2 regions of the Isoptericola sp. NPDC056618 genome follow, and region 1 is predicted to be linked to the other one. Evidence: predicted binding sites of a transcription regulator. Region 1 holds the regulator's gene; the other holds the start of a gene.

Region 1 (4,271 bases):
GCCCGCCACGACCTTGTCCCGACTGAAGGGCTCGGTCACCCCGGAGCGCTTGGCCACCGACAGGCTGGCCGTCTCGATCGTGGTGAACCGGCGCTGGCACGCGGGGCACTGACGCCGACGTCGGATGGACGAGCCGTCGTCGGAGGTGCGCGAGTCGACGACTCGCGAGTCCGCATGGCGGCAGAACGGGCAGTGCATCGCTGGTCTCCTGCGCTCGGCTCCGGACCGGCGCCCGGCTGCCCGACAAGGTAAGCGGCGGGCGACCGTCCGCGCAAGCAGGATCCCCGCGGCGGGCGCGCCGGTCCTCGCCGTCAGTCCAGCGGGAGCACCACGACCTGCCCGGTCTGGAGCTCCGCCGACGTGAGCCCGTTGAGGTCGCGGAGCTCGGCGACCACGTCGCGCAGATCCTCGCCCGTGTCGCGCACCTGCTGCGCGTACTGCCAGAGGGTGTCGCCGGGCGCCACCGTCTGGAGCCGGACCTCGACGCCCGCGCCCGGCGACTCGGCGACGGCGCGCTGGCCGAACAGCCCCGCGCCCACGAGCACGAGGAGCACGAGGGCCGCGACCACCACCCGGCCCCTGCGGGTGAGCCGGAGCCCTCCGAGCCCGAGGAAACCGTGCGCGTCGCTGGTGCTGCGTGCGTTCTGCATCGTCCTGCCTCCGGTCCACGTGGTGCCGCGCGAGGCGGCCGCTCCGTCGAACGTCTGTTCTTCGAACACCTGTACGTCGAACTGCTGTACTAGGTGTACCACGTCCCGGCGACACGGTCGAGGTCCGATCGAACAGATGTTTGATGTCGGGCCGGAACTGGCTTAGAGTGGCCGACAGCGCGATGGAAGGTTTGTCGGATTTCATCGGCCCGCCCACGGGCCGCGCCCTGCAGGACGGAGAACGCGATGACCAGCGGACGGGACCAGGCCCCGGCGTCCACGACGACGGCGACGCCATGGGCTGCCCAGGACGACACCCTCGAGGACGCGGCCACCACGACGGCCGGCGCCTCCACGACCGCGCTGGCGTCGGTGAGCGAGCTCTCTCCGTCGTCCGACCGCCTCACGCCCCGCCAGCGGCGCGTGCTCGAGACCATCCGCAGCTCCGTCGAGGCCCGCGGCTACCCGCCGACCATGCGCGAGATCGGCGAGGCCGTGGGCCTGGCGAGCCCGTCCTCGGTCAAGCACCAGCTCACCACGCTCGAGCGCAAGGGCTACCTGCGCCGCGACCCCAACCGGCCGCGCGCGATCGAGGTCGTCGACCCCGAGACGCCCGCCGTCGTGGCCGCCGCTCCCGACGCCGACCCCGCTCCCGGGTACGTGGCCGGGTCGCTCGCCGCGTCCGACGCGCAGCCGGCCCAGGCCCCGTCCTACGTCCCGCTGGTCGGCCGGATCGCCGCCGGAGGCCCCATCCTCGCGGAGCAGGTCGTCGAGGACGTCTTCCCGCTCCCCCGGCAGGTCGTCGGCGACGGCGACCTGTTCCTGCTCAAGGTCGCGGGCGACTCGATGGTCGACGCCGCGATCTGCGACGGCGACTGGGTGGTCGTGCGCAGCCAGCCCGTCGCCGAGAACGGGGAGGTCGTCGCCGCGATGATCGACGGCGAAGCCACGGTCAAGACCTTCAAGCAGGCCGACGGGCACACCTGGCTGCTGCCGCAGAACGCCGCCTACTCCCCCATCCCGGGCGACGAGGCGCAGGTGCTCGGCCGGGTCGTGGCGGTGCTCCGCAGCCTCTGAGCGCCGGTGCGGCGCCCCGGGCCGTCAGAACCCGAGGCGCTGCTGCACGGCCCGCATGTTCTCGGCCGACGCGCGCAGCCCGGCGACCTCGTCGTCCGACAGCGGGGTGTCGATCGTCTCCGCCACGCCCCGTCGGCCGACGAGCGACGGTACCGACAGGCAGACGTCGCTGATGCCGTAGAAGTCGTCGAGGCGCGACGACACGTTCATCACGCGGTGCTCGTCGTTGAGCACCGCCTCGATGATCCTGGTGGCCGCCAGACCGACCGCGTAGTTGGTCGCCCCCTTGCCGGCGATGACGCGGTAGGCGGACTCCACGACGTCGGTCGCGATGCGCCGCCGGGCGGGCTCGTCGAGGGGCGGGTGCCCCCGGAACGGCCGCCAGTCCAGGAGAGGCACGCCGGCGATCGTCGCGGAGCTCCACAGCACGATCTCCGAGTCGCCGTGCTCGCCCGCGATGTTCGCGTGCACGTTCCCGACGGCCACCCCGCAGTGGCGGGCCAGCGCGTCGCGCAGCCGGGACGAGTCGAGGACGGTCCCGCTGCCGAACACCCGGCCCCGGGGCAGGCCGCTGATCTCCTGCGCGGCGTAGGTGACGACGTCGACCGGGTTGGTGACCATGAGGAACACGGCGTCCGGGGCCACCTCGAGCAGGCCCGGCAGGATGGACCGCGTGAGGCCGACCGTCGCCTCGGCCAGGTCGAGGCGGCTCTGGCCGGGTTTCTGCTTGGCTCCCGCCGTCACCGCGACGATGTCGGCGCCGCGACAGACCTCCACGTCGTCCGAGCCGTCGATCTCGGCCTGGGGGATGAACATGCCCCCGTGCCGAAGGTCGAGCACCTCGGCCTCGACCTTCGCGCGGTTGACGTCCAGGAGGGCGACGGACCGGGCCGCGCCCCGGGCCAGCGCTGCGTACGCGAGGGTGGAGCCCACCGCGCCCGCCCCGACGATCGCGAGCTTGGTCGTCCTGCGTGTCTCGTCCACGGCCACACGCTATGTGTCGAGGCGCCGGAGCGCAGCGCGGACGAGCTCCCCGTCGGTGGTCGGCCAGAAGTCCGGCATGGACCGGGTGAGGAAGGAGCCGTAGCGGGCGGTCGCGAGCCGGGGGTCGAGCACGGCCACGACGCCGCGGTCCTCCCCCGTGCGCACGAGCCGGCCGGCGCCCTGCGCCAGCAGCAGGGCGGCGTGCGTGGCCGAGACCTGCATGAACCCGTTGCCGCCCGCCTGCTCCACGGAGCGGGCACGGGCCGCCTTCACCGGGTCGTCCGGGCGCGGGAACGGGATCCGGTCCACGAGCACCAGCTGGCAGCTCGGGCCCGGGACGTCCACGCCCTGCCACAGGGACAGCGTGCCGAACAGGCAGGTCTTCGGGTCGTCGGCGAACGCCTTGACGAGCGTCGGCAGCTGGTCGTCGCCCTGGCACAGCACGGGCACGTCCAGCCGTTCGCGCATCGCCTCCGCCGCGGCCTGCGCCGCTCGGCGGGACGAGAACAGCCCGAGAGTCCGTCCTCCCGCGGCCTCGATCAGTCCCGCGATCTCGTCGAGCTGGGCGTCCGTGGTCGGTTCCCGCCCAGGCGCGGGCAGGTGCCGCGCGACGTAGAGGATGCCCTGGCGCGGGTAGTCGAACGGGCTGCCGACGTCCAGCCCGGACCAGTCCGCCGTCTCGTCGGAACCGCCCGAGCCCGCGAGGCCGAGCGAGCGCGCCACCGGGTCGAAGGTGCCGCCGAGCGTGAGGGTGGCCGACGTGAACACGCCGGTCGCCTCGCCCAGGAGGTGCGTGCGGATGAGCCCCGCCACCGCCAGCGGCGCGGCGTGCAGGCGCGTGACGCCGTCGCCGGCCCACGGAGCGTTCTCCGGCGGACGCGAGCACCAGAGCACGTCCGCCGTCGTGTCCTCGGCCGCCATCCGCTCCGCGACCTCGAAGAGCTGCAGGACGGCGGACTGCGCCATCTTCATCCCGGCGTCCGGCGCCTCCTGCCCCTTCCCCGCGCCCTGGGGCTTGAGGCGCGTGAGGAGCTCGCGCGCCGCGTCACGCACGGCGCCCACGGCGGCGCGCAGCTCGTCGGGAAGGCCGAGCGGGAAGCGTTCCGCGGGCGCGGTGGCGAGCAGGGTGCCCAGGCGCTGGGAGGCGGCGTCGAGCGCCTCCGTCTCGGTGCCGCCGTGCCGCCGGGCGAGGCGCGCGGCGTGCTCCACGATCGTCAGCGAGAGGTCGACGGTCGCGGCCGCCGTCACACGCTCGGCGAGCTCGTGCGCCTCGTCGACGACGACCGCGTCGTGCTCCGGCAGCACGCCCGGGTTCCCCGAGACGGCGATGCCGAGCATGGCGTGGTTGGTGACGACGACGTCGGCCTCGCGGGCCGCCGCGCGGGCCCGCTCGGGGAAGCACTCCGCCAGGAGCGGGCACCGTTGCCCCAGACACTCCAGGGCCGTCACGGAGACCTGCCGCCAGGCCTTGTCGGGAACGCCGGGCACGAGGTCGTCCCGGTCGCCCGTGTCGGTCTCGTCGGCCCAGCCGTGCAGCCGGCGCACGTGGTCGGCCAGCGT
Region 2 (4,271 bases), on a different contig from region 1:
CCCGGGCCGCGTGCGCGGCGCCGTCCTGTGCTGCACGGCGGCCCGCTTCGGCGACCCGGGCCCGTGGCTCGAGCGCGGCGCGCTGGTCGCGGCCGCGGGCACGCCGACGCAGGTCTCCACGTCCGCCGGCCGCTGGTTCGCGCCCGGGTTCCTGGAACGGGCGCCGGACGTCGGCACCCGCCTCCTGGCGTCCCTGCAGCACGCGGACCGGTTCGGCTACGCCGCCGTCTGCGGCGCGCTGTCCCGGTTCGACGTCCGCGACCGGCTCGGCGAGATCGACGCCCCCGTGGTGGCCGTCGCCGGCGCGGACGACCCGGCGACGACGCCCGACGACGTCGCGCAGGTCGCGGGCGGCGTGCGCCGCGGGCGGCTGGTCGTGATCCACGGCGCCGCGCACCTCGCGCCCGCCGAGTGGCCCGGTCGCGTCGCGACCCTGGTCCGCGAGCTCGTGAGCGAGGGGGAGGCGCGATGACGACGACAGGGCACGACGGCGGGCACGACGCAGGTTTCGGACGCAGGGCGGACGGCGGGACGGGTGGCGGGCGCGGCGACGAGCCGAGGCGTGCCGACGGGACGGCGGTGCGGCGGGCGGTGCTCGGCGACGAGCACGTCGACCGGGCGGACGCCGGTACGACCTCGTTCACCGCGGACTTCCAGGACCTCGTCGCCCGGTACGCGTGGGGAGAGATCTGGACACGACCCGGCCTCGACCGCCGGAGCCGCTCGATGATCACGCTCACCGCTCTGGTGGCCGGCGGGCACTGGGAGGAGCTCGCCTTGCACGTGCGCGCGGCGGTGCGCAACGGCCTCACCGTGGACGAGATCCGCGAGGTCCTGCTCCAGTCGGCGATCTACTGCTCGGTGCCGGGCGCGAACCGCGCGTTCGCCGTCGCCCAGCGGGTGCTGCAGGAGGACGGCCTGCTCTGAATGCGGGTGAAGGTGCGGGACGCCGCCCGCACGCACCTCACCCAGGAGCAGGTCGGCGCGCTCGGCCTGGAGACCGCGCCGACCCACGTCGTCGACCGGATCGACCGCACGATCACGGATCCTGCGGGCCGCTCCACGAGCCGACCCGTGTCTGCCCTTGTGAGAGCGGTCCTGGGCCGCTACTCTCGAACACATGTTCGAAGATGACGGAGCGACAGCCGCGCCGCCCGCGGCCGTGCACCGTCGTCCTCGGGCGTTCGGTTCCGGCGCGGCCAGTGCCCCGGTCGCGCCGGAACCGCCCACGGGGGCGCGCCCCCGCCCGACCGCGGGGGGGGCGGCCGGGGCGGCGCCCCGCGCCCGCCGGGGGGGGGGCGCCCGCCCCCCCCCCCCCCCCCCCCCGCTCGCCCCCCTCCCCCCCGCGCCCCCCCCCCCCCCCGCCCGCGGGGCCCCCCCCCGACGGTCCTCGAACGCGCGCTCGCCGGGCTGCTCTCCGACGACGTCGCCGACCGTGTGCCGGGTGAGCCCCGTGATGCCGTCGTCGGCCGGGCCACCGACCTGCACCTGTCGATTGATCCTGCGGTGCTCGACGGGAGGACGCTCGTCGGCAGGGAGCTCGTCGGCGGCGCTCCCGGCCCTGGCGACGGGCGCCCGCTGCTCGCCGCGCTGGACGACGCGGCCGCGGGCCCGGACCTGGCCGGCACGCTGGCGTCGCTGGACGAGGCGGAGCTGGACGACTTCACGATCCTCGAGGTGCTGGCCGCCTGGGAGCGGGTCGCCGCGTGGGCGCAGGCGGGATCGGCGCGCGTCCTGGCCGAGATGCTGGAGCGCACGCGCGGGACGTCACGGCACGAGTTCGTGGCGGACGCCGTCGCGGCGCGCCTCGGGCTGACCCGGCGTGCGGCGGCGCAGCTCGTCACGGTGGCGCACGGGACCGCTCGCCTGCCCGAGGTGGCGGACGCGCTCGCGGCGGGCGTCGTCGACCGCCCCAAGGCGGAGGCCCTGATCGACGCGGGCCGGCTGCCCGACGACCTCCGTCGCGAGGTCGTCGCCGGGGTGCTGCCCGACGCCGAGCACCTCACCGCGCCGCAGATCCGCGCGCGCATGCGGCGGGCGGAGATCGAGGCAGACCCGGACGGCACCGAGGCGCGGTACGGCGCCGCGCGCGCCGAGCGGTTCGTCCGGCTCGAGCCGGCCGACGACGCGATGGCCTACCTCACCGCCTCCCTGCCCGCGGACGACGCCGCCCGCGCGTTCGCCGCCATCGACGACGCCGGGATCGCGATGCGCCGTGCGCCGGGGGAGGCGCGTCGGCTCGACGAGTGCCGCGCCGACGCCCTCACCGCCCTCGTCACCGGCGGCCTCGTCACCGGCGGTCTCGCCACCGGCGGGCTCGCGTCCCGAGAGGACGTGACCGGGCCGGCCGCCGCCGGAGGGCTCGCACTCGGCGGCTCCCCGCCGCGTGGCGACGTGGGCGTGCCGTCGTCCCCGCGGCGCTCGCACCCGGGGGCGGGCATCCGGGTGACGGTGGCGGCGTCGACCCTGCTCGGCTCGGACGACCTGCCCGCGATCCTCGCGGGGCACGGGCCGATCCCGGCGGCGATGGCGCGGGCGCTCGCGTCCGACCCGGACGCCGTCTGGCAGCGGGTGTTCACGGACCCGGCGAGCGGCGTGCTGACGGACGTGTCCTCCCGCTCCTACCGCCCGAGCGCGGCCCTCCGCGCGGCCGTCGTCGCCCGGGACGTCACGTGCACGTTCCCCGGCTGCCGGGTGCCCGCCGCGACGTCCGACCTCGACCACGTCGACCCGTACGACCCCGCGTCGGCCGCCCTGCAGACCCACGGCGGCAACCTGCACGCCCTGTGCCGCATCCACCACCGGGCCAAGACGGTCGGGGGCTGGCAGGTCGCGCGGGACCCCGACGGCGGCCGCACCACCTGGATCGCGCCCACCGGGCACCGGTTCTCCCGCGACCCGGTGCCGCAGGACCCGCGGGTCGCGGCCCGGCCACGCTCCGACCGGCCTTGCCTCGACCGGGACGGCATGCCGCCCTTCTGACGGCCGGTCCTTCCGGCCGCGGCCCGTGCTGTTCGGCGCGTGTGCACGGGAGGTTCATCGTCCGGTGGATCCGGCGCCGCCTGGGCCTCCTACGTTCCGGGGCATGACCGAGAACCGGAACGAGCACGTCGACGTGCCCCGCCCCACTGACCAGCCCGCCGCTGACCGGCTCACCCCCGATCGGCCCGACGCCGAGCGGGACGGGCTCGGCCGCCGCACGTTCATGACCCTGACCGGGCTGGGCGCGGCAGGCACGGCCGTGGCGGGGGCGGCCGTGGCGGCGGCGCCGTCGGCGGCCGCGTCCCCGGGGGCCGCACGTGGCCCCCGGCTGCGCTTCCGCAAGGACGGCACGTACACGATCGTGCAGTTCAACGACACGCAGGACGACGAGAAGATCGACCGCCGCACGCTGGAGCTCATGCGTGCGGTGCTGGACGACGAGCGGCCGGACCTGGTGATCCTCAACGGCGACAACATCACGGGTGGCTGCGACACCCCGCTGGAGATGCGGCAGGCGATGAACAACGTCGCCCAGCCGATGGAGGAGCGCCAGATCCCCTGGGCGATCACGTTCGGCAACCACGACGAGGACTCGACGCCCAGCAGCGGGGTGGACGAGGCGCAGATGCTCGCGTTCTACCGGTCGTACCGCCACAACGTGAACGGCCCGACGGCGAAGGGCGTGACCGGTCAGGGCAACTCGCACCTGCTGATCGACGGCACGAACGGGAAGCCGGCGTTCAACGTGTGGCTGCTCGACTCGGGTCGGTACGCGCCGGGCACGATCGACGGGCAGGACTTCACGGGCTACCCGACGTGGGACTGGGTGCGCATGGACCAGGTGGACTGGTACTACCGCACGTCGGTCGAGCTGGAGAAGCGGTACCGCCGCGCCATCCCGTCGCTGATGTTCATCCACATCCCGCTGTGGGAGTACCGGTTCATGTGGTTCGGCTCCGTCGACGGCCGCACCGCCGCGGACCACGAGCGCGGCGCCGCGCGCCACCAGATCGTGGGGGAGCGCAACGAGGAGGAGTGCCCCGGCCCGTTCAACTCCGGGCTCTTCTCGGCGGTGCGGCACCGCGGCGACGTCAAGGGCATCTTCTGCGGCCACGACCACGTCAACACGTACTCGGGCAGCTACTACGGAGTGCTGCTGGGCTACGCCGGCAACACCGGGTTCGGCACGTACGGGCTGAGCGGCGCGGAGCGCAACCGCCTGCGGGGCGCCCGCGTCTACCGCCTCGACGAGTCGGTCGACGGCGTCCTCGTGGACACGACGATGCGGT

The links. The regulator LexA, encoded in region 1, represses DNA repair genes until DNA is damaged. The targets are predictions, from matches to a motif close to TCGAACANNTGTTCGA.
Region 2: the regulator LexA is predicted to act here: its motif matches at 1,391-1,406, upstream of ACFQ8T_RS17905 (DUF222 domain-containing protein).

What each region holds. Positions count from the first base shown of each region.
Region 1 covers NZ_JBHTVZ010000013.1:37,701-41,971, reverse strand. The annotation lists gene nrdR (transcriptional regulator NrdR) at 1-198, opposite strand, end outside; gene ACFQ8T_RS15165 (LysM peptidoglycan-binding domain-containing protein) at 312-650, opposite strand; gene lexA (transcriptional repressor LexA) at 897-1,727, shown strand; gene ACFQ8T_RS15155 (L-lactate dehydrogenase) at 1,752-2,711, opposite strand; gene ACFQ8T_RS15150 (ATP-dependent DNA helicase) at 2,721-4,271, opposite strand, start outside.
Region 2 covers NZ_JBHTVZ010000018.1:63,041-67,311, reverse strand. The annotation lists gene ACFQ8T_RS17915 (alpha/beta fold hydrolase) at 1-472, shown strand, start outside; gene pcaC (4-carboxymuconolactone decarboxylase) at 469-927, shown strand; gene ACFQ8T_RS17905 (DUF222 domain-containing protein) at 1,507-2,982, shown strand; gene ACFQ8T_RS17900 (metallophosphoesterase family protein) at 3,086-4,271, shown strand, end outside.